Regions from separate parts of the Paenibacillus sp. IHBB 3054 genome, predicted to be linked through region 1. Evidence: riboswitches for the same ligand, from Rfam matches in the RefSeq annotation. Region 1 holds a riboswitch; each other region holds the start of a gene.
What was found. Region 1 has a riboswitch for cyclic di-GMP ahead of ACQ76X_RS09865 (anti-repressor SinI family protein). Riboswitches for the same ligand answer to the same signal wherever they lie in the genome.
Positions count from the first base shown of each region.

Region 2: it holds a riboswitch for cyclic di-GMP, as region 1 does, so the genes downstream of both, ACQ76X_RS12730 (PA14 domain-containing protein) here and ACQ76X_RS09865 (anti-repressor SinI family protein) in region 1, are expected to answer to the same signal.
Region 3: it holds a riboswitch for cyclic di-GMP, as region 1 does, so the genes downstream of both, ACQ76X_RS09375 (collagen-binding domain-containing protein) here and ACQ76X_RS09865 (anti-repressor SinI family protein) in region 1, are expected to answer to the same signal.
Region 4: it holds a riboswitch for cyclic di-GMP, as region 1 does, so the genes downstream of both, ACQ76X_RS23790 (flagellar assembly protein A) here and ACQ76X_RS09865 (anti-repressor SinI family protein) in region 1, are expected to answer to the same signal.

Region 1 covers NZ_JBOFBG010000006.1:142,430-150,136, reverse strand. Annotated here, with positions in the region: gene ACQ76X_RS09870 (2-oxoglutarate dehydrogenase E1 component) at 1-2,342, opposite strand, end outside; cyclic di-GMP riboswitch class I at 2,827-2,911, shown strand; gene ACQ76X_RS09865 (anti-repressor SinI family protein) at 2,939-3,091, shown strand; gene ACQ76X_RS09860 (helix-turn-helix domain-containing protein) at 3,192-3,524, opposite strand; gene ACQ76X_RS09855 (hypothetical protein) at 3,946-5,040, shown strand; gene sipW (signal peptidase I SipW) at 5,059-5,652, shown strand; gene ACQ76X_RS09845 (TasA family protein) at 5,739-6,242, shown strand; gene ACQ76X_RS09840 (TasA family protein) at 6,325-7,146, shown strand; gene ACQ76X_RS09835 (aldo/keto reductase) at 7,237-7,707, opposite strand, start outside.
Region 2 covers NZ_JBOFBG010000009.1:44,130-51,836, reverse strand. Annotated here, with positions in the region: gene ACQ76X_RS12730 (PA14 domain-containing protein) at 49-2,421, opposite strand; cyclic di-GMP riboswitch class I at 2,434-2,514, opposite strand; gene ACQ76X_RS12725 (sugar phosphate nucleotidyltransferase) at 2,652-4,025, opposite strand; gene ACQ76X_RS12720 (UDP-glucose dehydrogenase family protein) at 4,487-5,827, opposite strand; gene ACQ76X_RS12715 (glycosyltransferase) at 5,832-6,932, opposite strand; gene ACQ76X_RS12710 (glycosyltransferase family 4 protein) at 7,031-7,707, opposite strand, start outside.
Region 3 covers NZ_JBOFBG010000006.1:36,559-44,265, reverse strand. Annotated here, with positions in the region: gene ACQ76X_RS09410 (hypothetical protein) at 1-312, opposite strand, end outside; gene ACQ76X_RS09405 (DUF3888 domain-containing protein) at 559-903, opposite strand; gene ACQ76X_RS09400 (hypothetical protein) at 929-1,360, opposite strand; gene ACQ76X_RS09395 (phosphatidylinositol kinase) at 1,652-1,939, opposite strand; gene ACQ76X_RS09390 (copper amine oxidase N-terminal domain-containing protein) at 2,061-2,966, opposite strand; gene ACQ76X_RS09385 (ASCH domain-containing protein) at 3,319-3,741, shown strand; gene ACQ76X_RS09380 (hypothetical protein) at 4,079-4,492, opposite strand; cyclic di-GMP riboswitch class I at 5,114-5,203, shown strand; gene ACQ76X_RS09375 (collagen-binding domain-containing protein) at 5,287-7,413, shown strand; gene ACQ76X_RS09370 (alpha/beta hydrolase) at 7,700-7,707, shown strand, end outside.
Region 4 covers NZ_JBOFBG010000026.1:51,190-58,896, reverse strand. Annotated here, with positions in the region: gene ACQ76X_RS23800 (DMT family transporter) at 1-458, shown strand, start outside; gene ACQ76X_RS23795 (flavin reductase family protein) at 474-1,076, shown strand; gene ACQ76X_RS23790 (flagellar assembly protein A) at 1,126-2,994, opposite strand; cyclic di-GMP riboswitch class I at 3,100-3,192, opposite strand; gene ACQ76X_RS23785 (FUSC family protein) at 3,463-4,566, opposite strand; gene ACQ76X_RS23780 (ABC transporter ATP-binding protein) at 4,878-5,984, shown strand; gene ACQ76X_RS23775 (ABC transporter permease) at 5,974-6,786, shown strand; gene ACQ76X_RS23770 (ABC transporter permease) at 6,776-7,606, shown strand; gene ACQ76X_RS23765 (ABC transporter substrate-binding protein) at 7,603-7,707, shown strand, end outside.

The sequences.
Region 1 (7,707 bases):
AGCGGGCGGGCATCCGATTTGCCGCAAAGGCCAGCTTGGCGGCGGAGAAGATGGAAATACTGCGACGCACAGGTCAGATTGGCTACAGTCCAGTTCTCTTCAGCCGACAGCTGCAAGAACCGTTCCAGCCTTCCGCTGGAATGCTCTGGCCCCTGGCCTTCGTAGCCGTGCGGCAGCAGAATCGCCAGGTTGCTGCGTTGGGTCCATTTGGCGCGTCCGGCAGCAATGAACTGGTCGATAATGACCTGTCCGGCGTTGGCGAAATCACCATACTGCGCTTCCCAGATGACAAAGGTTTCCGGGGCAAACACGTTATAGCCGTATTCGTACCCGAGCACTGACGCTTCCGACAGCGGACTGTTATACACCCCGAAGGAGGCGCTGGAGTCCTTAAGCTGATGCAGCGGAGAGAAAAGTGCCCCTGTGTCACTGTCATGCAGCACCAGATGGCGGTGCGCGAAGGTGCCACGCTGGGAGTCTTGGCCGCTGAGGCGAATCGGTGTGCCATCCTTCAGAATCGTAGCGAAGGCGAGGGCTTCTGCGAGTGCCCAGTCCACACGTTCTCCATCATTCAAAGCGTCTTTGCGGCGCTGCAGAATCCGCTCCAGCTTCGGATAGACCTGGAAGCCGTCCGGCACCGACAGCAGCTCCCGGTTAATTTCCTGCAGGTTGTCAAGCGGAACCGCTGTAGGACGCTGCGGCATACGTGCGCTGTCCAGTGCAACTGAGGTTTTGGCCTCCGCGTTTTTATGCTTGCCTTCCTTCATCTTATCAAAGGCTTGCTGCAGTACGCCTTCAGCTTCGGCGTTCATTACCGTAACGTCTTCTGCCGTGATAACTCTCTCCTCCTGCAGCCGTTCCGCGTACACTTTGTATACAGTAGGATGATTGCGCACTTTACCATAAACAATCGGCTGTGTCGTTTCCGGATCATCCATTTCATTATGTCCATGGCGGCGGTAGCCGATCAAGTCGATTACGAAATCCTTCTTGAACAGATTGCGGTAGGCGCTGGCCAGACGGACGGCGGCAATGCAAGCCTCCGGATCATCGGCATTGACATGCACAATCGGAATTTCATAGCCCTTAGCCAAGTCACTGGCATAGTGGGTAGAACGGGAATCCTCACTTTCCGTCGTGAATCCGATCCGGTTATTGACGATAATATGCACCGTACCGCCGTTCTGATAACCTTTAAGCTTGCCGATATTAAGGGTTTCGGCCACGATGCCTTCACCCGGGAAGGCAGCATCGCCATGCATCAGCACAGCCATGGCTTTATTCGTATTTAGCTTAGGCAGACCCGGAGTGCTGCGGTCTTCCTGGGCCGCACGCGTGAAGCCCTCAACCACCGGATTGACGAATTCCAAGTGGCTCGGATTGTTGGCCAGTGTGATCCGTGTACGGACGGTTTCCCCTTCACGGACGGCGCGGTCAGCGCCGAGATGATATTTCACATCGCCGGTCCAGCCGTAGTTGATGCCCATGGAGCCTTCGGAAGGGAACAGCTCCTTGTTCGGCGAATGATGGAATTCCGAGAAAATAATATCATAAGGTTTGCCCAGGATATGAGCCAGGACGTTAAGCCGTCCGCGATGCGCCATACCCATCAGGATATGTTCGGCACCGTCATGAGCAGCAGCACGCACGATTTCATCCAGCATTGGCACCAAGGCGTCATTGCCTTCCAGGCTGAAGCGTTTCTGGCCGACAAAGGTTTTATGAAGGAAAGTTTCGAACTGCTCTACCTGAATCAGCCTTTTCAGCAATTCTTTGCGCTCTGTGTTGTTTAGAGGCGCGGGAGAGCTGGTAGATTCCGCCTGGCTGTTCAGCCAGCGCAGCTCCTGCTCGTCACGCACATGCCCGAATTCATAGGCAATGGTCTGCGTGTAGGCCTGGCGCATCCGGTGAACGGCATCCCAGGCCGTATGAACGTCACTCGGGGCATTCTCCCAGATCAGCGAGGCGGGCATAGCCATTAAATCCTCGCGGGTCAGATCATAGGTTTCGTACTCCAAATATTTCGCCATCGGATTGTTTCCCCGGTCCAGCGGGTCGATATTGGCGGCCATATGGCCATGTATACGGATATTGGCGATCAGCTTGGATGCCCTTACGGCCTTTCTAAGCCACTCAGTATCTCCTGAAACCACAGGCAGCGGTGCCTGTTCGGCATCGGGAGCCAATGGAGGGGGGCCGGAAAGGGTGAAGAGATCGCGGTAATTATGCTCTACTAAAGTTGGATCTTTTACAAATTGCTCATATTTCTCTTGGATGTAACCCAGATTGGGTCCGTAATACTTGCTCCACACAGTTTCGTTATAGGGATCTTTGACTGCCATGAATACATCCTCCTAACGGATGAACTCCATGCGCGCCAAAATTTCGCCGGCGCCCTTGTGGAGCTTCGATGTTTGCGGTTTCATTCCTCATCTTATTGTGCAACTTTCAAGGCGGGTAATCAATTCATACTTTGGTTGAATCCGTTCGCAAAACGGTATGATTCAGTGCCTAATTCATACAGAACTATTATAAGTTTGGTTTCTTAACTATATGAAAATGATGCGGCGGTGTGATTGAAATGAACGAAATAAAAATGTTGTTTTCACTTTTCATATATACATACATAGATAAAGAGGCTTGTTCTACAATTTTTTAGGATTCTCGAGTAATTCGTACAAGTAGTTGGCAAAATAATCAATTATTTTCCGTTTCTAATTATACAATATTCCCATAAATCGACACACTTTTCGTGTAAGATATTGTATAATGTTATGGCGGATAACGGTTTCATGAATTTCTAGCCAGATCCTTTCATGTAAAGGATCCAGTAAAGGGTAAACCTGCCGAAAGACAGGGGCACAAAGTCTCGGGTCTAATGTAGAAATACTACGACGGCCGGACTGCCTGGGGACGCGTAATCTTAGGAGGAGATTTCTTGGATAAGTCCAACCAGGGGAACAACGGAGAACTGCAGACAGTTGATCTGGATTTAGAATGGGTCTATTTGCTGATGTCGGCTAAGCAGGCGGGCATCAAAGTGGATGAAATCCGCCAATTTTTTAATGAGAAGACTTTGCAGGCAATGTAGCGGTTGGTTGTTAAAAGTTTTTGTACATACAGAAAGGGCACAGCGGATCTCTCCGCTGTGCCCTTTCTGTATGACCGGCAGTAGAAGGAACCCGCATGAATCAGGAATCCTTCTGCTCCAGCCGCCATTTTTGATAGTCCAAGAACTCTTTGAATTCCCGCTTGCTTATACCCGAAGCCATAGCTTCCAGTACGAGCCGGGACCATTCTCCATCCAGAGGTGACTCCTGCACATCGGAAGGCTCGCCGTAAAGCAGCGCATGAATGGACACCTGAAGTGCGTCAGCGATTTTTTCAATAAATTGAATAGAGGGGTTAGATTGTATATTTCTTTCCACATTGCTTAAGTATGATTTCGCCACATCAGCCTTATCCGCAAGCTCCGAAAGAGACAAGCCTTTTTCCAGACGGAGATGGTGGATGCGACTTCCCATATTATCTGGCACGATAAAAACGCCCCTCCGTACTTTTTGTTACAGTATAACAAATAACCGGAAGACGGACAAAGCACTATAGAATCAGTTCCAGTATGAATGATCCCCCTTTTATGTCGTTTCCACTCCAAATCCCCATTATTTTTGTTCCCTCTGCGGTATCATTTAGATTTTTCATGCGAAAACGTTCGTTAAAAAGTACGATAAGCTGAGGGAAATGAAGCTAAAAGCAGAATATCAACTATAAATCGTTCTTTATTAAGAATATTGCAACAAAATGAGATTTTTGATTTGTAGGAGTAATGGCATATACTTACGTCATAGTTCTTAATAACGAACAAATAACGTTCGTCATAAAGGCTGGGTGTTAATAGATTACCTTGTTTGCAGGAAATTGCAAGCAGCTAAAGGAGAGGCTCCTGTGAGGCTTTCACGTTCTTCCCGGAATAGAAACATCCGTCGGTATACGCTTCCCCAAATTGCAGGGATCGTAGTGATTTCGGCTTATGGCATCGGCCAAATTACAACGCCCACGTATGCATTGCTGACTAACGTCGCAGCAACCGAATCCTCCAATATCACCACAGCATTTGTGTTTCCAAGCACGGTCGATCATATTGCCAACCAAGCCAGCGAAGCGATGAAGCTTGCTGCCTGGCAGCGTGAAGCGGCGAGAGAGGTGCTAGCGGAGATAACGGATAAGAATACGGACTCGGAGACCGCAGAGGGACGTATTGGAGGTATTCAAGAGGCTGCTGCACAAACGCGTGAGGCTGCGGCCGGCGCGGCTGCTTTTTTAGCTGAGCTTCAAGGCTATCTAACACGCTCGCAATTAGAGCTGGAGCAGCAAGTCAATGAAGTGAACCAGAGACTTTCTCCATATGAGGTCGATTTTAATCAATTAACAGCCGCACAAAATAACGATATCCCGGTATTCGAACAATTGCTCAGCCAAGCCAATCTAACACTGGGCGAATTTCAGGAGATGGTTAGAAAGCTAAGCTCCATCAGAAGAGTGGACGCTTATGTGCAGGCTGCCTATCATCAGGCATCGACCGCGGCCGAACAGGCTAGGAGTTATGCGGACGAAACCTCGTTGATGCATACGGAGGCCGCTGACGTGATCCAAGGACTGAAAGAGGCTGAAAAGAAGGCGAAGCTCGAAGCGGAAGAAAAGGCGAAGCTCGAAGCTGAGAAAAAGGCGAAGCTCGAAGCCGAGGAGAAAGCGAAACTCGAGGCTGAGAAGAAGACGAAGCTCGAAGCTGAGGAGAAAGCGAAGCTCGAAGCCGAGGAGAAGGCGAAACTCGAAGCCGAGGAGAAGGCGAAGCTCGAAGCTGAGGAGAAAGCGAAGCTCGAAGCTGAGGAGAAGGCGAAACTCGAAGCTGAGGAGAAAGCGAAGCTCGAAGCTGAGGAGCAAGCAAAGCCTGATAAGACTGCTGAGCCTGAAGCCCCTGCCCCGGACGCGAATCCTGACAGCATAACGGTAAAAATAGGCGAAAAGCAAGGCGTATTCTAAACAAGGCGGTGCTCTCCAGTGATACTTAAATGGACTCGTAACCTATTGATGTATGCATTAATTCTCATTTTTCTACTTACGCTGGTATCTGCAATCACTAGCCGGATGAATGGCGGAACGCCCAAGATTCTGGGCAAGGAAATTCTAACGGTGCTCTCCGGCTCCATGGAGCCTGGAATCCAGACGGGGGCTGTCATTGCCGTCAAACTGGTGAGTGAACAGAGTCAGGGATCTTTTAAACCAGGAGATGTAATCACTTACAAAGCTCTGGATGGATCAAACAGCCTGATTACCCACCGCATTGTCAGCGTGCTCGGCTCGGGAGAAAACACCCAGTATATCACCAAAGGCGACAATAACGATGCGCAGGATGCAGATCCTATTCCTTCGAGTAATGTTGTTGCACAGTATGCGGACTTTACCGTTCCGTTTCTGGGGTATTTCATGAACTGGGTAAAATCGACCGCCGGGATTATTGTCGTAATGGTTATTCCGGGGATTTTCCTCGTCATCTCTTCCCTTATTACAATCTTCAAATCGATCATGCGCATGGAGGATCCTGTAGAGGTGCAGCTTGCGCCCGGAGAATCCCCGCCTGTTACGAACGGTTGATGCTTCTCCTAACGTGGTTAGGGAAGATTCAATAAATAATTCATAACATACTCCATTCATGGAGATCCAGGAGGAGATAAATAACAATGGCAAATCTCAAAAAAACAATGGCAATGGCAATGGCGACTACAGCACTGGGGGCAACATTAATTGCCGGGGGATCCTTCGCTATCTTTACGAGTTCCGCACAGAATACAGGCAATACGTTTGCTGCTGGCACGCTCAAGATTGAACTGGATAAGAAGGATGAAGCTCAGCAGAAATATTTCAACATCACAAATTGGGCTCCGGGAGATTCTGAAATCCAGCCAGTAGTAGTTAGCAACAAAGGAACACTTGAGCTGCGTTATGATCTCTCGCTGGCTGTAGGCGGTGACCTCGGCGGCGGAGCAACCCCGCTGGTCATTACCGCATATTCTGATGCGGCTGGAACGGTACCGCTTACCGTTGCCGACCGTGTGCTTGCTGTGGGCGGATCGGAGACGATTTATGTCAAAGCTGAGTTCCCGAAAGCAGCTGACAACAGCTACCAAGGCAAGTCGGGTACAGCCTCCATTAAAGTAGATGCAGAGCAGACTAAAAATAACTAAGCACTATAACGAACGGATCTATAACTAAAAATCAAATAAAAAGGGGGCTGCCCCCCTTTTTTAATAAGGAGAGCTTACTTCAATGATGAAAAAGAAAAAAATGCTGATTGCCGCATTTTCCTCCGTGGTGCTGCTCTGCGCCGCCATTGGTGGAGGCACGTATGCCTTGTTCACCAGCTCCGCCCAAAACACCGGCAACACCTTTGCTTCCGGTACGTTGTCCTTAAGTACTCACCGCAATGACGTGCCGGTTGAAGGCCCGATGTTCTATACGGGCGACTCCGATGCCGGACGCATGGGAACAGGATTGTGGGCACCGAAAGATACCCACACCCGCGCCATGCTGATCAAGAATACCGGAACGCTGGATGCCAAACTGACCGATCTGATTGCCATCCCGGAAGGAACACCTGCACAGCAGGCCGATGCGCTCGCATTCGGTGAGCAAGCGGTAGTTACTGTAGCCGCTTTGGCTGCACCAGGCGGCGTTACTCTTAATGCTGATGCACTCAATGAGGTGAACGATGCTGCGGACCGGCTGTTCAAATCGTTGATTAACGGTCCTTCCTTCCTGAAGGCACTGGCACGCAACGGACAGGAAGCCTTTGCGATTGCCAGAGAAGCCGTGCTCGACTGGACATACCGCGTAGACAATAACGGCCAGACTGTACTGGTCAGCGTTTCCGATGCTTATGTAGGTTCACTTAAGGATTTGTACAACAGCGGGGCAGGCCGGGATGCCAACCTCCCGAACCTGATTCTTCCTGCCAAGAAGACGATGCATCTAGCCTATAACGTGACTTTTGTTGATGATACGGGTCTCGGCTTTGATAATGACAGTCTGCAAGGCAAATCGGTTAACTTCACCTTCAAGAACAACTTTGAGCAGGTGAAGAATAATTAGAATCAGGAATAGAACATAAAAGGAGCGTCATCTCCGGCTTCATGAACCGGAGATGACGCTCCTTTTGGTCTGCGAATGAGGATATGAGGCTTATGGCAGCTTCTCGCCGCGCGAGCTGACATACAGGTCGTACCATTCCTTGCGCGTAAGCTCCAGCTTGTCCGCACCCGCGCAGGCGGCGATCCGCTGCGGATTCACCGTCCCGATTACCGGCTGGATGGCCGCAGGATGAGTCATCAGCCAAGACAGGACAATCACTTCAGGGGTGGTGTTCTTCTGTTCGGCGAGCGTTTGGACCATAGCCGCCGTGTTCACGACACTCTCAGGCTGGCCTGTAAGTGAACGCCCGCTGAATAGGCCTTGGGCCAGCGGACCCCAGGCCTGTAGCTGGATGTTCTGCGTCCGGCAGTATTCCAGGGTACCTTCGGGAAAAGTGATGTCTTTCCAAGGTTCGCGGTTTACGCTGACCATAGCATCCAGCCAGCTTATTTTGGCCAGGCTCATGTGCAGCTGGTTCACGACGAATGGTTCGTCACAATAATGCTCCAGCAGCCGGATCTG
Region 2 (7,707 bases), on a different contig from region 1:
CTTAACCAGCACCCGCCGGTGAATACAGAAGCTAACCAGTCGCTCTGCTTAGGAAGCGGAAGGAAGAAACAGGGCGCTCGCAGGAACAGTACCCTTTACTTGGCTTGGGCTATCCCACATTAGACGCGCTCTGGCATCCCCTTGATTCTCGTAATACTCCACTTTAATATCATATAGCTGCCCGGCATTCAGGCTGATGCTTCCCATGCGTTCGGTTCCACTCTGTTTCATCCAGCTGTCAATCACAAGACTGTCATTGACCCAAACGCGGATGCCGTCATCTGAAGTAGTATAGATTGTGTACATTTCACTGTAGAGCGGCTTAATCTTGCCGCTCCAGCGTACGGAGAAGAAATCGATGCCGATTGCAGCATCCGGAGTGCCTAGACGCCAATTGAAATCAAGAATGGCGTCGTTACGTACAAGTGCCGGAGTGCCTGACAGCAGCATATTATTGAAATATTCTGCCTTTAGCCCATTCTCAGCAGGTGCTGCTGTCGGTGTTGGCACCGGTATTGGTGCTGGTGTTGGCGTTGGTGCTGCTGTTGGTGTTGGTGTTGGCGCCGACGTCGGTGTTGCCGTTGTCACCGGTGTTGGCGTTGGTGCTGCTGTTGGCACCGGTGTTGGTGCAAGCGTCGGTGTTACCGTTGGCGCCGACGCAGGTGTCGGCGTTGCTGTTGCCGTTGCGGCTGGTGCTGCTGTCGCCGCTAAAGCCGGTTTTGCAACCAGGCTGGGTGTACTGTCCTCCAGGCTGGCAGCAGCTGCCCCGGCATTCACAAACAATGCGCTGGCCGGAACCGTCCCTTTGACTTGGCTTTGACTTTGCCACATTAAGCGGATATTCGCATCGCCGGCATTCTCGTAATACTCGACCTTGATGTCGTACAACTGACCGCCTGTTAAAGCGATGCTTCCGGTACGCTCGGCTCCGCTCTGTTTCATCCAGCTGTCAATGACAGCTTTACCGTTAATATAAACGCGGATACCGTCATCCGAAGTGGTGGAAATCTGATAAGTCTCACTATACGTTGGCTTGATTTGACCGGTCCAGCGGACGGAGAAGGAATCTACACCGATTGAAGGATCCGGCGAACCCTGGCGCCAGTTAATGTTAAGCAATGCATCGTTGCGCACCAAGGCGGGCGTACCGGAAAGCGTCATATTTTTGAAGTACTCTCCCTTAAGTCCGCTCACCACAGGCGCTTCCACTGAATCATTAGAGTCAGGCGTTGGCATTGCCGTCGGCTTCGACGTTGCTGTTGGCGTTGGTGTCGGTGTTGCCGTTGGCGTTGCTGTCGGTGTTGCCGTCGGCTTCGGCGTTGGAGTTGCCGTTGGTGTTGGTGTCGGTGTTGCCGTCGGCGCAGCGGCTGGTGCACTCCAACTCTTATATTTATCCCGGGTCAGTGTATAGCTATCGCTCATGAAACTCTTAATCGTAGTTGTGCTGTTTTTCTCATAGAGCATTTTTCCCCAGTTCATCATGAAAACGAAATTTTTCTGGGAGAGCTTCAGTTTGGCCGTGCTGGGCATCTCACCGTTCTCACCAATACCTATCGGTTTACCGGCAGCCAGACTAAGCAAACTATCATAATACTTATTCATATAGTCGTTATCATATATATCTGCTGCAAGAACATCCACTTTGCTTGCTCCCGGATAGGTCAGCGCATAAGGATCGGACCAGGCATTCGGTGCATTGGGGTTCCATACCCACAACAGATTGTTTAATTGATGAACGTTCACGAAACGGTCATACATAATATTCCACAGTTCAGCAAAATTACTTTTCTTCCCCCACCAGAACCAGTTGCCGTTCATTTCATGATAAGGTCTCCAAAGTACAGGAACTCCCGCATCCCGCAAGCTTTTGAGCGACACCGCCACTTTATCCAGATCCGTGATCAGGCTGGCGTATTCTGTCGTGCCCGGCGTTACATACCTGTTAAATTCCGCTTGGGTGAGCGGCTTCTGCACATTGGACCAGAGGTAAGCCGTCCCGGGCAGATTCTGATGAAAGGTCATTGTGACAATGCCGCCGTTCTTGTACCAGTTGATCGCGCTGTTCACCACATTCTTGCGCTGCGAAGCAGCCGTACTCTCCGACTGGCCGCTAATTACGCCAAGCTCATATCCGTGAAGAGCAGCATGTTCTCCGCTTGTTCCCTTCAACTTGTTGCTGAATTCATCCGGGCTCTCCAAATAATCGTGCTGTCCAGTGATAATCCCTTTTCCGGTAATGGAATAGAGGTTACTAAGCAGCTTGACAGCTTCGGCTGAAGCGTCCGGATTAACCGGCACTCCTGTGCTTGATGAGGCTTCTGCGGATGAAGGCGACAGCCCTAATCCTAAAGGCACTGCGGTGAACAATATGGCAAGAGACAGCAAGGTGGACAGCAGACGAGACTTACGGTAAGTTTTCAAAATTATCTTCCTTTCGGTAGCCAGGCTGCCACTCTTGCGAAGGCCCTATGGCTTTGCGTCCCTATCTTTCGATTAGGTTTGCCTTTGTCGTTTTGGAAGGATTTATCCCTCTTACCGTAAGTATCGTCCCTATGAAGTTTTTATTTAGAGCATTAATAAAAATAAACTAATAAATGGTTCTAAATGCCTGTTTTAGATTTGCAACAATTGGTTAAATAGATTATTTAGGCCTAAGAGATAAACTGTTGCAAAGCTATATCTTCCCAATCCAAGGTGATGCGGATGTTATCCTCTTCTACCAGTTCCGAACCGGTCTGTACCTCGATAAACTCTACATCCGTCAGCGCAAGGATCGCATGTTTGGTGCCTTCCGGTATACGCACCACATCTCCTGCCTTCACATTATGCATCTTCTCATTAATCACAATGCTTGCTTCACCGCTGACAAATGTCCAGATTTCACTGCGCTTATGGTGCAGCTGGTAACTGATATTTTTACCCTCTTCGATAAAAATCCGTTTGGTCAGCACTTCATTTCCCTCATCGTATTTCACATAATCAATGACTTTGTAATGGCCCCAGCGGCGTTCTTCGTACATCGGTCTTTGTTCAAAAGACTTCAGCACTTCCTTGATTCTCGGACTCTCCGCTTTATGGGTAACCAAAATCCCGTCCGGGCTGGCAGCGATAATCAGATCCTTCGCGCCGATCACCGTAATCGGAATATCCAGCTCATTAATCAGGCATGTGCCTTCGGAATCGGCCGTCACGAACCCTTTGCCCACATGGTTGCTGTTCATTTCTTCGGTCAGCGTGTTCCAGGTGCCCAGATCCTTCCAGAATCCGGCATAAGGCTGAACTACGATTTTCTCCTCTTTTTCCACCACTTCATAGTCAAAGCTGATGGAAGCAAGCAGTTTGTACTGCTTCTGCAGTTCCTCATAGTTCAGCGGCAATCCCTTGCGCTGCAGAATATCAAGCAGATAGCCCAAGCGGAACGCGAACACGCCGCAGTTCCAGAGGGCATTCCGGCTGATCAGTTCCTCGGCCTGCTCACGGTCAGGTTTCTCCTGGAAGTGGCTTACCTGCAGATAACCGCTTGCTCCCGCCTCTGCGCTGGTAGGAATGATATATCCGTATTTTTCTGAAGCATGCTCGGGTACTACACCCATCAGCGCCAGGTTCGCTCCGCTCTCCTGCATCGTTTGCTCAAGCTGCACTACTGTATCGAAGAAGGCGGCTTCCACATAAGGATCGACCGGCAGGATGGCCACGGTCTCGCTTGGCGAAACGCCTTCCATGGAATACAGGTAGGCTGCTGTCAGGGCAATCGCCGGAAACGTATCGCGGCGTTCCGGCTCAACGATGATAGGTACCTCGCTGCCAAGCTGGCTTTGAATCATTTCCACCTGACTGCGGCCGGTAGCCAGATAAGCCGAACCCGACATATTAGCTTCCTCCAGCTGCCGCCATACCCGTTGCACCATGGATTCTGGTTCACCCGTCGGGCTCTCAAGTACCTTCAGAAATTGCTTCGAACGTGAATCGTTGGACAATGGCCAGAGACGTTTTCCTGAACCGCCTGATAGAAGTACCAGTTTCATATGGAACCCTCCTCATTATGTGTGACGCGAAAATATCGGATTGTTATTGTGAGCTGCAGTTCGGCTAATGCAAAAGACAGACTGCTTCGGGCAGCACTGCAGGCTGCGCAAGAATTCTAACAGCTTGGGCTGTTATTAGAGTCACTGCAAGGAATGTTTGGACTTTCGGCCGCTGTTGTCTGCAGATTTCATGATTTATACCGCTGTTCGCGGTGGAAATCCGCAGACAAAGGCGGACGCATTCGCTCCTACAGTTCCAAAATTCCTCTCCGTTCCATTCCATAACAGCTTACCGGTTAAGAACTCTTGCCGGGCCAAGCGTTCTGAAAGCATCACACCTTTCGCTTGCTTCACCCGCAGGCGAAGCTCTCTGCTAAAGATCCGGCATTGCCGCCTGGTTGGCGGCAGGTAAGAGCGAAGTGCTTTACAGAGCTGGGAACTTAGCAGAGCAAGCTTAAGGCTTAGATCGCGCCAGCCACACTGGCCGAATACCCGCTCAGTCCGCCCATTTGCGGGCGTCCGACGGAATGGTACTCCAGGCCGGTGCCTTCGATCTGCTCCTTGGAGTAGACGTTGCGGCCGTCGATCAGAACCTGGCGGCGCATACTGCCCGCCAAGCGATGCAGGTCGATATCCTTGAACTGGCTCCAGTCGGTCAGCAGGCATACGGCATCGCTGCCTTCTGCCGCTTCTTCCGGCAGGCCGCACCAGCGGAGCTGCGGATGATCGTATTGCATTTTGAAGTTATCGGCGGCAATAGGATCATAGAGCTTCACTGTAGCTCCCTCCGCTACCAGCGCTTCGACGATTTCCCGGGCAGGAGCCTCGCGTACATCATCGGTGTTCGGCTTGAAGGCCAACCCCCAAATTCCGATAACCGCGCCGCGCAGGCTGCCGAGCGACTCATGAAGTTTGGAAATAATCATAAACCGTTGCCCTTTATTCACCTCAACCACCGATTTCAGCAGCTTGAACTCATAGTCCACGTTGCCGGCGATCTGGATCAGCGCATTGGTATCTTTCGGGAAACAGGAGCCTCCATAACCGATTCCGGCCTGCAGGAAGCTTGAGCCGATTCTCCGGTCCATCCCCATGCCTTCCGCCACTTCGGTTACATCAGCTCCCACTTTTTCACAAATGTTGGCAATTTCGTTGATAAAGGAGATTTTGGTTGCCAGGAAAGCGTTCGATGCATATTTAATCATTTCCGCACTACGGATATCTGTTACGAAGATATTTTCAGTGAAGCCTTGATGAAGCTGGCGCATCGTTGGCTCCAAAAGCGGATTATCCAGACCAATCACAATCCGGTCAGGATGAAGCGTATCGCGGATCGCCGAGCCTTCACGCAGGAATTCGGGAGCGGAGACGATATCGAAGGGATGATTCGTGTGGGAAGCAATAAGATTGCGGATTTTCTCATTTGTGCCAACCGGTACGGTCGACTTGGTCATGATGATTTTATAGCCTTCCATCGCTTGCGCAATTTCTGTGGCTGCTCCCTCGATATACGTTAAATCTGCTTCGCCGCCCGGCAGGGAAGGCGTTCCTACAGCGAGGATGACGATATCAGAAAGGCGCACCGATTCCTGCAGATCTGCCGAAAAGGATAATCTGCCCTCACGGAGATTCATTTCGATCAGCGCCTCAATACCCGGCTCATAGATGGGGGATTCCATCCGGTTCAATTTATTGATTTTCTCCTCATCCTTATCGACGCAGATGACATGATTCCCGTTAAGTGTAAAACATACGCCAGATACAAGACCGACATAGCCGGTACCGATTACTGCCAGCTTCATATAATCATCCTCCTTTAAGAAAATTAACGTAGGCCTGTTCCACATACTGCTTGAACTGAACCATAAACGTCTGTTCATCGAATTTATGCGCATGCCCCATAATCTTGCTGATGTCCCACGCATAGGACTCCACTTCGTGGATAGCCTTCAGCAGATCATCCACTTCCTGATTCTGAAAGAATACGCCATTGACATAAGGGATTATGGTATCCAGCGCCCCTCCGGCCTGATAAGCAATGACCGGTCTTCCTGCAGCATTCGCCTCCAGGGGCGTAATTCCGAAATCTTCTTCTCCCGGAAAAATAAACGCCCGGCATTTCGACATCAGGCCAGTAACCTCTTCATCCTCCAGCCGGCCCAGAAAAGTGACATTATCTTTGGCCATTCCCTCCAGACGCTTACGGTCCGGCCCGTCGCCGACGATATAGAGCTTAAGGCCATTCCGGCTAAAAGCCTCCACTGCCAGGTCGATCCTTTTGTAGGATACAAGCCGGGAGACGATCAGGTAATAGTCGCCGATAGAGCTGGAACTGGTGAAGCGGGCTGTATTGATCGGCGGGAAGATCACATCGGCATCCCTATGGTAATAGTTCTGAATCCGCGTCTTCACTACGGAAGAGTTGGCCACGAACTGGTTTACATTTTTGGATGTCCGCTGATCCCAGGTCTTGAGCCGCTGCATATAGACCTTGAGCAGTCTTTTGAACAGTCCGGAATTCGATTGCCGCTCCATGTACGTGTCATAATCCCAGGCAAAGCGCATTGGCGTATGACAGTAGCATAGATGAAACGTGGATTCGGGAACCTTTATGCTTTTCATAAAAGCACTGCTGGAGCTCAGGACAATATCGTACCCGCTAAAGTCCAAATCACGAATGGCCATCGGATAAAGCGGCAGTACCCCTTTAAAATTGGCCTTCACTCCCGGGATCTTCTGCAGCCAGGAGGCCCGGATATCCGCATCTTTGAGGTTGTCGGTCAGGCGGCTTCCGTTAAAAACCGTCGTGAAGATCGGAGCCTCCGGATACATGTGGTGAAAGACCTCCACAACTCTTTCCGCTCCGCCCATTTGGATTAAGTAATCGTGCGCTATCGCAATTTTCATGTAAATCATCCTCAAAGTTTTATGGAGCAGCATCATCAAGTAGTGAATGCATGGAAGGAACGGTGCCCTTAAGCTTTAGCATTGTCCGGAAAAACAGCTCAGGTTGCGGCGAGCAATCCTTTGTAATAAGCGACGATGTCCTTGACCGTATTCTCGATGACAAAATGCTCTTTTACCCGCTTCATTCCACTTTCCGCCATCCTTCTTCGCTCTTCGGGATGGTTCAGCATCCAGGTGATGGAATCTGCAAGTACGACTGGGTCTCCAGGCTGGATCAGCAGTCCCGTTACACCGGGAACCACAATTTCTACCGGGCCGCCTTCATTGGAGGCGATTACCGGCAGTCCAGCCGCCATGCCTTCGACGATAACCTGGCCGAATGGCTCGGGGGTAATCGAAGTGTGAATCAGCAAATCAGCAGTTTTCATAAGGCCTTGTATGTCATCCACATGACCCAGCAGTTTGACGTTGGTAAGCCCATCCTGCTGCATCTTCTGAATTAATTCCTGTTTATATTCCTCTTCCCCGAACAAGGCATCACCGGCCAGCCAGAACTGGACACGGCTGTCGTCCTTGAACGCTTTGGCAGCCTCCAGCACGATATGCTGGCCTTTCCAGTGCGCCAGCCGGCCCACCAACAGGACGTTGAAATCCTTCTGGTCCCGTCTGCCGATGCTTTCACCGATTGCTTTGGCAAAAGCGGAGTAGACCACCAGTGTCTTCTTCGAGCGCGGCAGCTCCAGCGCATTCAGCGTGGAATGGGAATTGGCAATCA
Region 3 (7,707 bases), 110 kb from region 1:
AGCAAGAATTACTTTCCCGGTTGACACATCGAGAATGCCTTCCTCATGTTTTTGATCCAACGTAATACGCTTAAAGGCGATATATTTTTTATTCCAGCCCACTTCCTCTATAAAAGAATCGACCTTAACCGGGTCCTCATCCAGCTTACCCTTAATAAAATTTATCTCATCATTGCTCTGAAATAATCTGTAGTTACCAGTTAGAATTATAATGTTAGGCTCTCTATTATCTCTTGCGTCCTCTACAATCGTACATGATGAAGTTAGAGCTACTACACAAACCATGAATAAAATAGTCAATATTTTTTTCATCTTGTATGCCCCGCTTATTCTGAATGATTAAATATCACTCCAGGTCTTTGATTACCAAAATCCTAGTTATTTACTATAATAACAAAATTTTCGGGCAAGCGAAGTTATAGAGATCGCGAACAGTCGAATGGGTTCTTGGGGAATTCAGAATGTTCCTTTGTGAGGGTATCCACTCCGGCCTTGCATGTCCTCATCCCACCAGCCCAGAGCAAGAGGCTCTGGATCAGTGGGTACCTGGATTGATTTTTATCTTTGATCCTTGTGTTGGTAATCAATCACCATAGAATTGCCTGGATCAACAGCTAGGGTCATTGTCTCAATACCATATGGCGGATTATGCGGACCCACAAAAGTTTTGACCTTGACGGTTACGTTGAACAAGAACCCGCCCTTTTGTACACGTTCGATTTTTATGATCTCTGCATCATACAGTCCGTATTGCCGCGGAGAGCCAAAATATCCGTTTACTGCATTTTGGATCGCTGGATTTAGTGCAGTAAGTAGAGCGTCTTTGCATAATTGTTCCTTCTCTTCCGGATCGGCGCTAACGCCAGGGGTCAGTAAGAGGCTACACATCAGTAAAGTGACCATTGAGAATTTCTTCAAGAGCTAAGCGCTAGTCTGAATAAGCACACCCATTAAAACTTTCAGGTCCGACACGGTTAACGTTTACAGTGCTGTTCACAAATAAGGAATAGATGATCTCATCTGCTGGAGCGGGATTGTAGTCAGAGCCTATTAAGTAAAGTGGGAACAAATTAGTAGGTGTTGTTGCACCGGGATTTAATTGAAGCCGGTTTGAAGCAACTATGGGATCAGTAGCTGCACTCCCCCTAACCACAAACAGGTTTAACGTGATAAATCCTCCTGAAAACACAAAAAAAGTTGCGACGCCATTGAACTGTACCCTAATAGGGCCCTGAGATCCGGCAGTGGTTAATCCAATCTGGCCAATTAATACATTTTGGTTTGCTGTCAATCCTGCGCCATTCATGCTGCCGGCAATGCTAGCGTTTTGAGAAGTCCGAGCATCGAGTAAACGTGTCATATATCTAGCCTCCCATAGTTTTTGAGATATGGTATGCAGCTATTCCAAGGAGTTCGTCCGCAGGGAGGCAATCATTTAGAGACGGCTGGCCGCCAAGAGTTGTAATACATGCTTCACTAGCTTGTCTCATTGGGAACTGCGGGATTATGGCGGTCAGGATGAATGAGTAAACGGATTCCAGAGGGGACCACAATATGTAGAGATTGCACAGCGGGGATATCGGTTACACGACAACAGTTATTTTGAGGGGCTGGCATAGGAGAAGGGAGGGGAATTCCCTCCCTCCTGTCATTAAATAAAAAACGGGAGTAAGAACAAAGCAGTAATGGCGCCAAAAGGGACCCGTCTCTGGATAAAGCGGCGTCTGGGGAAAAAACCTGGATGGAACCCGAATTGTCTGTAGGTAGAGTTTTGCGCAGGCATACCCTGAAACATCTCGTTTGTGGGAATAGCAAGAGTAACGAAATCCTGGTCTACATGGGCAATAAACCCATCATGAGACTGACCATCCGTAGTAGTTACACCAACGTACTTATTCATGCAACTCCAAGCGACTTGTTGATAATTATTTGCTTCCATAAAATAATACCTCCTCAGATTATACATCCTGACAACAGTCTATGGACTATAACCTAAATTGTTGACGGCGAATGCCCAATAATAATTGTTTGGATGTATTACATTCGTAAGGAGGGAATGTTCATTGATTTTCTTCTTTGAAATTAACGATAATGTCACTCAATTGTTTAGGGTTTACAACCTTATGAGAGAACTCTACTGATCCATCCACACCAATAATTCCATATTCTCCTTCATCATAGGGGAATATTCTATCTTCAAAGTAGATGAGCCTAGACGTTAATTTTGGTTGCTCCCCCCAGAGAGTATCTATGCCTGTACCCAAAAATTTAGCCAAAGGACTAGATGAGTTTTCCTGAGTCTTAGCCGACATCTGACCTTCCCAAACAAGGCTCATGTATCCATTCTTTAACTCGTAATAATAAACGCTATCGCTGTGTATGAAATACAACTTAGAATAGTCATTTTCAGTGTAAATAAAACTAGTCATAGGGCCTTCCGGATGCACAGTGGAATAGTAAAATTGAACCCGCGGCAAACCAATGACGGCTAACCTTGCTTTAGCCAAATCGCCGCTGTTCAATTTTTTCTGAATGTCCGGATTTGGAGAAATAATCACAATACCATTATTCTTCGAATCCCAATGAACAAGCGTTCCGAAACTTCCGCTCATGAACCGTAACGGGACATAAACGGTGTTTTTCTCAACAAGAGGCGGCGTATCTAATTCTAGTTTTTTCTCATTCATCCTCGCAATACCACTGCCGACGGCAAGGCTCAATGTATCCGAAGTATTAGGGTTAACAATCAAAACCGTTTTGGATTTGCTGTTCCAGGTCACCTTATAACCCAAAGACTGCGCAGTGCGAATAGGAACATAACTCACGTTCTTTCTAACCAATGGAGAAGGGAACTCATCCTGTATTACCCCGTTTACATTTAGTTTTAGGGGGTTAGCAGCATTCGCTGTACCGCCGATTGAAAAGATAAACAATACAGTAAAAAACAAAAATAATGTTTTTTTCAAGTTAATCCATCCTTTTCTTTTTTTTATTTAGACTTACTGATTTGGAAAAAGTTGCAGCATCAAGCAAAGCCGGAGCTTTAACCTTGGAATAGGCAGCCAGCCATCTGCCGTTTCTTCTACCGTCGAGAGAAACTTTACAAAACTTTATTGAACCTTATAATGAGAAGTGAAGCGCCGCAAAGATCATACAGAACCTAATTGAACCTTATAGATAGGTGTGGGTTACGCTCATAATGCTTAAGCCGGGGGCAATTTCCTTCACCAGCATCTTAAAAAAACTATATGCGGCGCGGTTTTCCGGATTCCCGGTGGGCTGCGCCTTTCCTTTGTTGCAGAGAGGGGGCAGGATGTTATGCGATGCCTGACTATACGGCAGCCTTGGGCCACGCTCATTGCTCTTGGTGAAAAATCATTCGAGACCCGTTCCTGGAGAACGGCTTACCGGGGTGAAATCGCCATTCATGCCGGTTTGAAGATTGATAAGGAAGTATGCTTACGGGAGCCTTTCCAATCGGTGCTCGCCCGTCATGGTCTTACAGCGGACAATTTGCCTGCCGGAGCGATTATAGCGACAGGATCGCTGATAAACTGTTATGAAGTTACAGCTGGTATGGCTGAAGAAGGCTGGCCCTACGGCAGCGAATATATCTTTGGAGATTATAGGGAGGGCCGGTTTGCCTGGGAATTGACGGGGGTCACTCCGCTGGAGGACAACATTCCGGCTAAGGGCCGACTGGGCTTCTGGGAGCATCCTGTTCCGCAAAGAAAGCGGTGAAGCGCTTATGGAATTTCAGATCGGCAAGTCTAATTGGATAGACGGAAAATGTTATGACGGTACCGGCGGTTCGGTGGAATACAGGTATGAATGGGCTCAGGAAGGAGCGTATGCATAGGAAATGGGCAGTCTTCTTATTGCGTGGCTTTGCATGTTATGTTTATTTCTTACGTTTAAGGATAAGGTAAGCCGGAGAATTCTATATCCCGTGGCGCTGGTCGTTATTTTCGGCACATTGGGCTATTGGAAGGTTTTAATGTAATTTATAGCGGGTACTTTACAGGTCTTGCCGACTCCCATGGCAAGGCCTGTTTTTTATTCTTCAACGCACCAAAGGCTACAGGCTTGCTTGAGGGCCGGATTTGATTTTGTACTGTTCCTCATAGCTGTGGTAGCCGGAGATATCGAGTCCCAGGTATTTGCGCATATGGATAGCGGCCTGTGCAGCGATGACGTCATCCAGCAGCAGCATCCGTTCATGATATCCCCGGCATATAAATTTGGCCTCGATGCCGACCTGGAGCCGCTGCTGTTCATAGACCTTAACTCCGCGTTTCCTCATTTCGGCGCGCACATCCCTCAGATCGGCAGTGGCTGCATTCGCAGCAGTACGGAGAACATCCATGTATGGAGCGGGGGTCCGCAGTTGTGTCGACATAATGGCTGAATCCCGTTCAAAGGCTGATAAAATCAGCGGAAGCAATATATAGGATTTGACCAGTGTATTATCGTTACTCTCCGCTCTATGCATAAATTCAATCACCTCTAATAAGAACGTATATTCGTATTTTAACCGATTATTCAAAAATTAATCAATGGAATTTCTAAACAACTAAACAATGTGACATAATTCACAAAATAATTATAAGAATTATTTTATATTAAAATTGAAATAATAAATATTGAAAAATAAAGTTCATTAAAAAGGAGAATTGTGATGAATTATGAGGGAAGTCTCCGCCGCGGGTTGCTGTTCGGGTTGTTTTTAAGTGTTCCAATATGGATGTCCATGATCGGCTGGGTTCAGCTGTTATAAAATATACAAATTCTGAGTCCGGCTGTTGCCCGCTGACTTGTGTAAATTGAAAATGACCAAAAACTGCTGCCAAGTGCTGGCGACAGTTTTTTTGCCGTTTCGCCATGGGTTGAAAAGTGGTTCGAATATACTAATTTTTAATATTGAAAATTTGTTTTATGTGATCGGTGAATACAACGAAACCCTTAGGTGAAGCGGGATTGAGGATTTTTGCAGAGAATCTATCGAAAAAATAAGGAATAGATTGACAAACGAGAGGGTGAAGAGATAGACTAATCCTAGTCCGAAAGTAACAAAAGTCATAGACTACATAGAAAACAACTGTTACCAACTTCTCATGTATAATCGCAAACCGTTCGAAAGAGCGGGACGCAAAGTCAGGAATCTACAGCACTCTAAAGGTGCCATGATCGTCCGGCCGCCATGAAGCTAACCCTTCTTGGCGGTCTTTTTGTTGTTATGGGCCAATCTGTGCATTCATAGAATAGTTACATAGGAGGTACATATCATTGTTGAAGAACAAATTATTAGCCTTGATTCTGACGGGGATTTTAACCATCGGCAATATGCTTCATCCGGGGATCAATGCAGAGGCGGCGGCAAGCATGCCGTACACCCCAACACCGGTGCTGGGAGTCGCCGGGAATTTCAACGCCTTTATCTTTGGAGATTTCGCGCAAAGCAATGACCAGATCCACGGACGGCTTGCTGCTGCAGGGAACATTACTCTTCAAGGATATGGCGTATCCAAGGATGCTGTAGGTGGAGATGTGCTTATCGCCGGCAAAGACATCGACTTTTCAAATGGAACAGTTTATGGCACCTCTGTATATGGAGGCAGCATGAAAAGTTCAGGAGCCGATCTTAAGGGAGGCACGCGGCAGGGTCATCCGATCGACTTTCAAGCTGAGGAGCAATTTTTGATTCAGCGTTCGAGTGAACTCGCTGCTCTGAAACAAACACAGCCCTTTGTCAGAGATGGAGGGAAAATGACGATTAACGCTCCGGATTCCTTTAATGTCATTCATTTGACTGCTGCGGATTTGGCGGTTACCAACGGTCTCCAGTTCAACATTGCAGGAAATGCCACGGTAATTATCAATGTAAGCGGGAATAAGGTCGTCATTCCGGATTTTCAAATGTGGAACGGCAAACCTCACAATGTGCTGTTCAACTTCTACGAAGCTTCTTCTGTAGCAAATGGCAACACAACCATTGAAGGCACCATGTTAGCGCCTCATGCCTTTGTGGCATTCAGCCGAGCTGAGCTGCATGGTACCCTTATTGCAAAAGGATTCAGCGGTTATATTCAGATGCATCATCATACCTTTGAGGGAACGGTGCCGCCAGTCGGGCCAACACCGACGCCAACACCGACGCCAACACCGACACCGACACCGACACCGACGCCAACACCGACACCGACGCCAACACCGACACCGACACCGACACCGACGCCAACGCCAACACCGACACCAACACCAACGCCGACCGCGACGCCAACACCAACGCCGACGGCGACGCCAACACCAACACCGACGGCGACGCCAACACCAACACCGACACCAACGCCGACACCGACACCGACACCGACACCGACGCCAACACCAACGGCGACGCCAACACCGACACCGACACCGACACCAACGGCGGCACCGACAGTGACGCCGACGGCGACGCCAACACCGACACCGACACCGACACCGACAGTGACACCAACACCAACGCCGACGGCGACGCCAACACCAATACCAACGCCGGTACCGACACCAACGTCAACGCCGACACCGACACCAACACCAACGGCTACACCGACGCCGACGCCGACGCCGACACCAACGCCGACACCAACACCGGAGCCGACACCGACACCAACGCCAACACCGGTGCCAACGCCGGAGCCAACACCGACACCAACGCCAACGCCGGAGCCAACACCGACACCAATACCAACACCGACGCCGACGCCGACACCAATACCAACGCCAACACCGGTGCCAACACCGACACCAATACCAACACCGACGCCGACACCAATACCAACGCCGGTACCGACACCAACGCCAACGCCGGTACCGACACCAACACCGGTGCCAACGGTAGATCCAACGCCAGCGCCGACGAGTGTAGCGCCAACGGTAGACCCGACGCCAGTGCCGACAAGCGTAACGCCAACGGTAGACCCAACGCCAGCGCCGACTAGTGTAGCGCCAACGGTAGACCCGACGCCAGCACCGACGAGTGTAGCGCCAACGGTAGACCCAACGCCAGCACCGACGAGTGTAGCACCAACGGTAGACCCGACGCCATCTCCGACACCAACGGTGATTGGTACGAATGACGATCAGGAGATTACGATTGATGAGGATCCGCTGCCTTTGGGCCCTGTGACCAAACCTTCGTCTGTGCAGCCAACGCCGGAGACTACTCCAGCGACTGTCCCAGTACCTGCTTCGGTACCGGATGAAGAAATTATTCTTGATGAAGAAATTCCGCTGGGGACTGTGGATCCAGCCGAGAGTCTGCCGCAAACGGGTGAAGCCAGCCCGGCACCTTATTATATTACCGGTCTCGCTATTGCCGGAGTAGGTCTGCTGCTGAGCAGAACGGCAAGAACCAGCAGACGAAAACGCTGAGGCTTTCATTGAATCACACTCGGGCCAATAGCAGTCCAGACGCCATGTTCTAAACATAATTCAGGCCGCTTACGGGAGAGAAAATCCCGGAAGCGGCCTTTTTATAGGGTGTTTCTTACGTTTTGAGGGTTATTATACAACAATGGTTTAGATTTCAATCCATCTGTTATATGTACATTTCTCGCAGGCGAGGCTACCATGTTATACTATGCAGAAATCATTGCGGAGCCCGCATGATTGTGACTGGAGTATCCCACAGCTACGAGAAGGAAAGGTGAGAATATTCATGTGGAG
Region 4 (7,707 bases), on a different contig from region 1:
GCATCTCCGCCTTGGGCGTAGGGCTTGCCCTGGCCAGCGCGCTAAGCTGGGCCTTGGCGACGGTGTATACGAAACGAAATGCGGTGCGGGTAGATATGCTGTGGATGACGGCAATGCAGATCATGATCGGGGGCGTCATTTTGCTGGCTGCCGGTTCGGCTGTGGAGAGCTGGTCTGATATTACGTGGAACAGCACCTTTATCGTGAACACATTGTTCATTTCGGTGTTCGTCATTGCGCTGGGGTGGATGGTTTATTTCAAGCTGATCAATGAAGGAGAGGCCAGCAAGGTCGGTTCATTCACCTTCCTGATTCCGCTGATCTCAATCGGGTCAAGTGTAGTATTATTAAATGAGCGGATTACGCTGAATCTGGTAGTGGGTATGCTGCTGATCGTATGCAGCATTATTCTGGTGAATGTTAAGATAGGCCGGGCCGCACGGCGGCTGACAAGTTAAGACAGGGGGATAATCATGTATATTCAGACGGATGGACAAACGGCACATGATAATTATAAGCTGCTGATCGGCAGCATTGTGCCCAGGCCGATTGCCTTTGTAACCTCGGTGGATGAAGCGGGGATCGTGAATGCCGCCCCGTTCAGCTTTTTTAATATTGTAAATGATGATCCGCCTATGGTCATGTTCTCCTGTGTCCGCAAAGCAGGCGGAGAAATGAAGCATACGCCGCGCAATATAGCCGCGAATAAGGAATTTGTGGTCCATATCGTCGATGAGGACAATATCACTGCAGTCAACCATACCTCAATCAATGCACCCGGCGGAATCAGCGAACTTGAGCTGGCCGGGCTGACGGCGGTACCCGGACAAGCCGTCAAGGTCCCGCGTGTACAGGAATGTAAGATTGCGATGGAATGCCGGCTGGTGCAGCTTGTGGAGCTCGGACATTGCGATATGGTTATCGGCGAAGTGCTAGGTTTTCATGTAGAGGATGAGCTGATTCATAACGGCCGAATTGATGTCGGCAAGCTGAAGCCGGTCAGCCGTCTGGCCGGCGCATCCTATGCAGCAATTGGCCGGACTTTTGAGCTGGACAGACCTCAGTATGAATCTTGATTAGGCTGGGTATTAGCAGCTAGATCAGATATTTTGGGGCAGAGGAAAGCTACTGCGCCTGATTTCTTAACCGCAGGCTTTGGGCGGTGAAGACAAGTTCTTCATCTGTCCCGTCAATCTTGGCGGTATATTCTCCAATCGTCACTTCGCTGTTGCAGATTTTGCGGACTGTAATATTTTTGCCGGCGGTAAGCACCGATTTCTCGGAGGACTGCTTCCCTACAGTCTGTGCGCTGATGGAGCCTGCCGCCTCGATTGTGGAGTCCGTGCACACCGCTTCCTTCATTACGAAACGGACATTGCCGGAAGAGAACAGCTGGCTGTGCAGACTACCCTCCTTATGAACATGGAGATCTCCGCCGGATTTAATAATGCTATGCTGTGACGAGGCGATGTCGATCCGTGTATTCTCCTCCTGCATCCCGGATATGGCGTCATGCAAATCCTGCAACAGCCTCAGAAACGTGCTAAGAACAGCATCCGTGAAGAAATCGGTGAACTGCCCCGGGTGCAGGAATACCTCCAGCATATGTCTTAATTGCCCGGTGTCGATAGGATAATCGGGATTCATCCCGGCAATAACATCCTGGAGATCACTGATCAGGCCGGGGAGATGGTCATATTTGCTTTCCAGCAGCAGCATAACCACCAGACCGTATTTTACGGTTTGCTGGCGTGATTGGACGGTATTCGCCAACTGCTGCGACGCTTCTCTCAGACTGGTCACTTCCTCCATCAAGAGAGCGGAGTACATGCAGAGGCGGTTATGTCTGGCTCCATAGTGCCCGGAGTACAATTGGCTGCCGACAACCTTGCCCTGGACAAAAATGCTGCCTGTAGCTGTGATTGTTGCATGTGTAACGTCGCCGTATATGTATACATTCCCCAACGCTTCAAGGATGGTCTGGTTTCCGATATCATTGGTGGCGACCACATCACCCGGGAACATCATTTTGGCGGCTTCGGGGTTCATATCCCCGGGAACAAGATATGTCTGGGGGAAATCAAAAACCTTGCGGTTCAGACCGCATCCCGTTAAGCGGGGCCTTCCCTGGCGGAGGGAAGCGATCCCGCCGTCCGCCAGCAGGGTTGTACATTCTTTGGTGACCAGCTGAATGTCTTGCGGCGGCGGGGAGGGAATAATTCCGCCATACACGTCGATGCCGGGCACTCCCTCTTCCGCAGGCAGCTTACGGGCAATGACCTCTCCCTCCTGGACAAAAGGAACCCTTGGATGGTTCAGGAAATCTGCAGGATCGGCAGTCCGAATGAATTCATATTCCCTGTCCTCAGCAAATAACAGCTCCAGCCGGGCATTCTTGCCGGGAATAGGGGCTTTACCCTCTGCGATGCAGACCGGGAGATAGGTAGGGTTGTTCAGCTCTGCATAAAGAGCCGGAATGTTGAGATCGCGCATAATGGAGCTTTTCTTGAAGCCGGCGATAATCTGGTCCACCGTAAGGGTGGACAGCAGCAGGCCGCAATTCGGTTGCGCCCGGACTGTGACATCTGCTGCAGCCGGGGAGCTGGCGAGCTTCCAGGCGTACTTTTCTGCACGGTAGAGCGTGAAGTAGACCTTCAGTTTATCTTCGGATACGGTGATCTGATACTGCGGCTTCTCGCAAATCTCCCAGGTGATACGGTCTGTGGGGGTTACTTCCGTAGGATCTGTCACCGTCTTCCGGTTAATATTCAACACCACAGGGTGAACGGAGGAAATGACAGCGGGTTTGCCGCCGGGCAGAGGAGGAGTAATGAATATTTGGTTGTTCTGTACGATAATACGTCCGTTCTTATCCTCATCTCCCCCACGGAGCGGCTTAGCCTGCACAGAGGGCAGAGCCGGAAGATCGGGGTTCCCGATTGGCGTTGTGGTATGAAATACATGCCCGAATTTCTCGATGATATGCTGTGGCATTACTCTAACCTCGCTTCTTCGTATAATCAATGGCATCTGTACAGAAAAGAGCATCATGGACTATGATAGGTTGCCTTCACCTACCGGTACCCAAGTCACATCTCAATTGGCAGCCTGGCGACCATGAATGGATAGTCTCACATTCTTAGGCCCATCGCTTTGCGTCCTGCCCTTTCGGGAAGTTTGCCTTTAAAAAAATAGATCAATGATATACATTCAGCATGAGGTCATTTAATCGACTCAAATCGACAGGGAATGTTCAATACTGGAGTGGTTGCCAAAATAATTCTACAAACAAGCTTAATTCTAGTACTTTAGTATTAAATTTTCAACTTAATAATAACAATCCCTCCGGTATCCCTTTAAAAGGGAAGCGGGTTAAAGTCCAAACGATATTACAAGCAAAAACGACCCTGCCTTTTCTCAAAGGACAGAGTCGTTTTTGCGAAAAAAAGGACGCTCCCAAGCTTATAGCTTGTGGGAGAGCCCTCTTTTGACAAGGTGCACGGCGCGTGCGCTTCCGGCCCGGACGGAGACTGGTGCCGGTATAACTGTGGCTGCATAATCGGCCCGTTCAATTTCCTCCAGCACCCGGTTAAGATGGGAGAAGACGGCTCCGAGATCACGGACTGCTGTCAATGAGCATTGACCCTGCAGCTCGGAGAACCAGGCGAACTGCAGATCCCGGGCGCGGCGCAGCGCTTCGGGAAGCGAACGGGTGCATTCGGCATCGGACAAAGTCTTGGTTCCATACAGGGCGATGCAGTCTGCGGTTGCCGTTACGACCTCTGTCATCCAGTCAGCTGCGGCATAATGTGCAGGCAGGAGGGAAATCTCCTCGGCGATCTCCTTGACGTAGCGGTGAACCTTTTGCAGATGCGAGGTTGCCTGTGTCAATGACCGCAATCCGCTGCGGCATTGATAATGGGATAACGTATAGTGCAGCTCTTTCTGCTGCTTGTCGCTCTTCGCCAGCAGTTGTCCGGAACGCACCAGCCTCTCCGGAGCCTGCTTAGAACTGCTGCTCTCTGCGGCGAGTCCGGTCAAGGCATCGGCCAGCAGCAGGGTCCCTTCCAGTGCCAGGCGTTTAACCTTGACGAACCCCCCGGGGGGAACGATAATCATATTTATTATTAAGGCAATCAGCACGCCGATTAAGGTCTCCGCGACTCTCCACACGATATAAGGGTCCTGATAAAAGGTCAATGCCAGCACGGAGGTCACACCGACCTGGGAAACGGCTTGAATGTTAATCCGGCAGGCGGTGGCCACACCGATGCCGATCAGCAGCATCAGCAGAATAGACAGTGCCCCCACGTCGAAGAAATGGCCCACGAGCAGGCTGACAATTCCACCGAGCACAACGCCCATCAGACGGTAAATCCCTTTTTCCAGCGAAGCCTTGACGCTTCCTTGGGTGATAAGAATTGCGGCAAGCGGTGCAAAGTATAAATAACTGTCGCCGTGCAGGCTGTGAACCGCAAGCCAGGAGAGTGAAGCAGCAATCGTAACGCGTATCATATATAGAGATAATCCGAATTTTTCAAGGCGGTCCTGCAACCCCTCGTTCATGTTAGTCATCTTCTTTCACATCAATAAGAGAACATTTTTAGGTTTTCAGCAATTTTCATTATAGCACTCAAAAACAACAATAACGGGTACAGTTTTTACGAACTTGTTAAGTTTCTGCACTGCAGTTAACATTGTAAGCTATCGCATATATTGCATTAATCCTATATGCTATATATATTGAAGTGTGTCGAAGGAAGGGAGGAATTGTCGCTTATCAGCGCTGAGCATGCCACTTTAGATTGTTCCCTGCGAGAAGCGGGTAAAATAGGTTGTACTACATAAGGTAAGGGAGGTCGTTAGCCATAACTACCCTGGAAGGCACTATTATTTCTTTTGACCAGGTTACCAAACAATACGACGATGAAGAAGCCGTGTTAAAAGGAGTCAGCTTCGAGATCGAACGCGGCAAATTCTATACACTGCTGGGACCCTCGGGCTGCGGAAAGACGACAATCCTGCGTCTGATCGCCGGGTTTGCTGAACCAACGGAAGGTTCCATTTATTTGAACGGCAAAATCATCAACCACATTCCCGCCAACGAACGGCAGGTCAATACGGTATTTCAGGACTATGCCTTGTTTCCGCACCTGAACGTATTTGAGAATGTGGCCTTTGGACTGCGGATCAAGAAGCTTAAGAAAGAGGTCATCACGCAAAAGGTGCAGGAAGCGCTGCGCTTCGTCAACCTTGTAGGCTACGATCAGCGGGCCATTAATGAAATGTCCGGCGGACAGAGGCAGCGTGTAGCGATTGCCCGGGCCATCGTCAATGAACCGCAGGTGCTGCTGCTCGACGAGCCTCTTTCGGCACTTGATCTGAAGCTGCGCACGGAAATGCAGTACATTCTGCGGGAAATGCAGCAGCGGCTGGGCATCACCTTTATCTTCGTTACCCATGACCAGGAGGAAGCGCTGGCCATGTCCGACTGGATTTTTGTCATGAACGGCGGACGCATTGAGCAGAGCGGAACGCCTAACGATATTTATGATGAGCCGATCAACCGCTTCGTGGCTGATTTCATCGGCGAGTCGAACATTGTGCCCGGTGTGATGATTGAGGATTATATCGTTGAATTTAACGGCCACCGCTTTGAATGTGTGGATGCGGGGCTGAAGCCGAATGAAGCGGTGGAGATCGTGATCCGTCCGGAGGATCTGGAGATTGCTGCCGTTGAACAAGGCAAACTGCGCGTCCGCGTGGATTCCCAGCTGTTCCGCGGCGTACATTACGAGATCAGCTGCTACGACGGGTCCGGCCACGAATGGCTGGTTCATTCCACGCGCAAGGCGGAGGTCGGCAGCGAGATCGGGCTGTATTTCGATCCGGAAGCGATTCATGTTATGCGTTTCGGGGAAACGGAGGAAGAATTCGACAGACGTCTGGAAGCTTACGCCGAGGTGGAGAGCCATGAAGAGTAAGGGCCGCTCGTATTTCCTCATCCCTTATTACTTATGGATCGCCCTGTTCGTCATAGCGCCGGTGCTGCTGGTTGTCTACTACTCCCTGTTTGATCTGGACGGGCATCTTACACTGGACAACTACGTGAACTTCTTTACACCGGTATATATGAAAATGATGCTCAACTCCTTCTGGTACGCGATCCTGATTACGCTGTTCTCGCTGCTGGTGGCTTATCCGGCGGCGTATCTGCTGACCCGGACGAAGCATAAGCAGCTGTGGCTGCTGCTGATTATCCTGCCGACATGGATTAATCTGCTGCTGAAGACGTATGCCTTTATCGGTATCTTTGGGACCTTCGGGCCGATCAACAATGTCTTTGACCTGCTGGGCATTGGAGAGCAGCAAATCCTCTTTACGGGTTTCAGCTTTGTCTTTGTCTCGGTATATATCTTTATCCCGTTCATGATCCTGCCGATCTTCAGCGCTCTGGACGAGCTGAACCTGTCCCTTGTAGATGCGGCCCGCGATCTGGGTGCCTCCGGGTGGACGACGTTCCGGCGGGTCATTTTCCCGCTGACCATCTCCGGCGTGCGCTCCGGCTGCATGGCGGTATTTATTCCGGCGCTGTCGCTGTTTATGATTACCCGCCTTATCGCCGGCAACCGGGTCATTACGCTGGGCACCGCCATTGAGCAGCATTTTCTGGTCACTCAGGACTGGGGCATGGGCTCTACAGTTGCCGTCTTCCTGATTGTTATCATGGCGCTGTTCATGATTCTGTCGGGCAGCTCGCGGAAAGGGGTGCGGCATGAGAAGTAATAAGAATGGGATTTCAAATCTGTACCTGGTGCTGGTCTTTGCCGTGCTGTACGCACCTATCTTCTACCTGATGTACTATTCCTTCAACAGCGGCGGGACGATGCATGGCTTCGAAGGCTTCACGCTGGATTATTACCGTGAGGTTGTGCAGGATACGCGACTGATGATTATTATGATTAACACATTGGTGATCGCCTTGCTGTCTTCGGCGATTGCTACGCTGATTGCGATCATCGGGGCGCTGGCCATTCAGCGCATCCGCAGCCGGAGGGCCAAGAATACACTGCTCTCACTGAACAACGTGCTGATTGTCAGTCCCGATGTCATTATCGGTGCGTCTTTCCTGATCCTGTTCACGATTGCCGGGATCAAACTAGGCTTCGTGTCGGTCCTGCTCTCGCATGTCGCATTCAGCGTGCCGATTGCCGTGCTGATGATCCTGCCGCATCTGCAGGACATGAGCCCGACGCTGACCGATGCTGCACGTGATCTTGGGGCCAGCCGCCGCGATGTGCTGACCAAGGTGATTCTGCCGATTATTAAACCCGGGATCTTCAGCGGCTTCTTTATGGCCCTTACCTATTCACTGGATGATTTCGCGGTGACATTCTTCGTGACAGGCAACGGGTATTCGACGCTCTCGGTGGAAATCTATTCCCGGGCGCGGCAAGGTGTATCCCTGTCGATTAACGCGTTGTCCACGCTGATCTTCCTCTTCACCATCTTGCTTGTCGTCGGTTATTATTTCCTGAACCGCCGGAAGCAACGACCGGCGGTTCATATCGCAGAGCCGGCTGCTGAAGTGGGGGTGCCTAGATGAAGCAGCTGGTGAATTCTTTTCTGGCGATTCTCATCGTCGCATTTGGGCTGATGTTCCTGGCTTCCAGGCTGAATTCGGCTGAGGGCTATACAGGCGGCAAT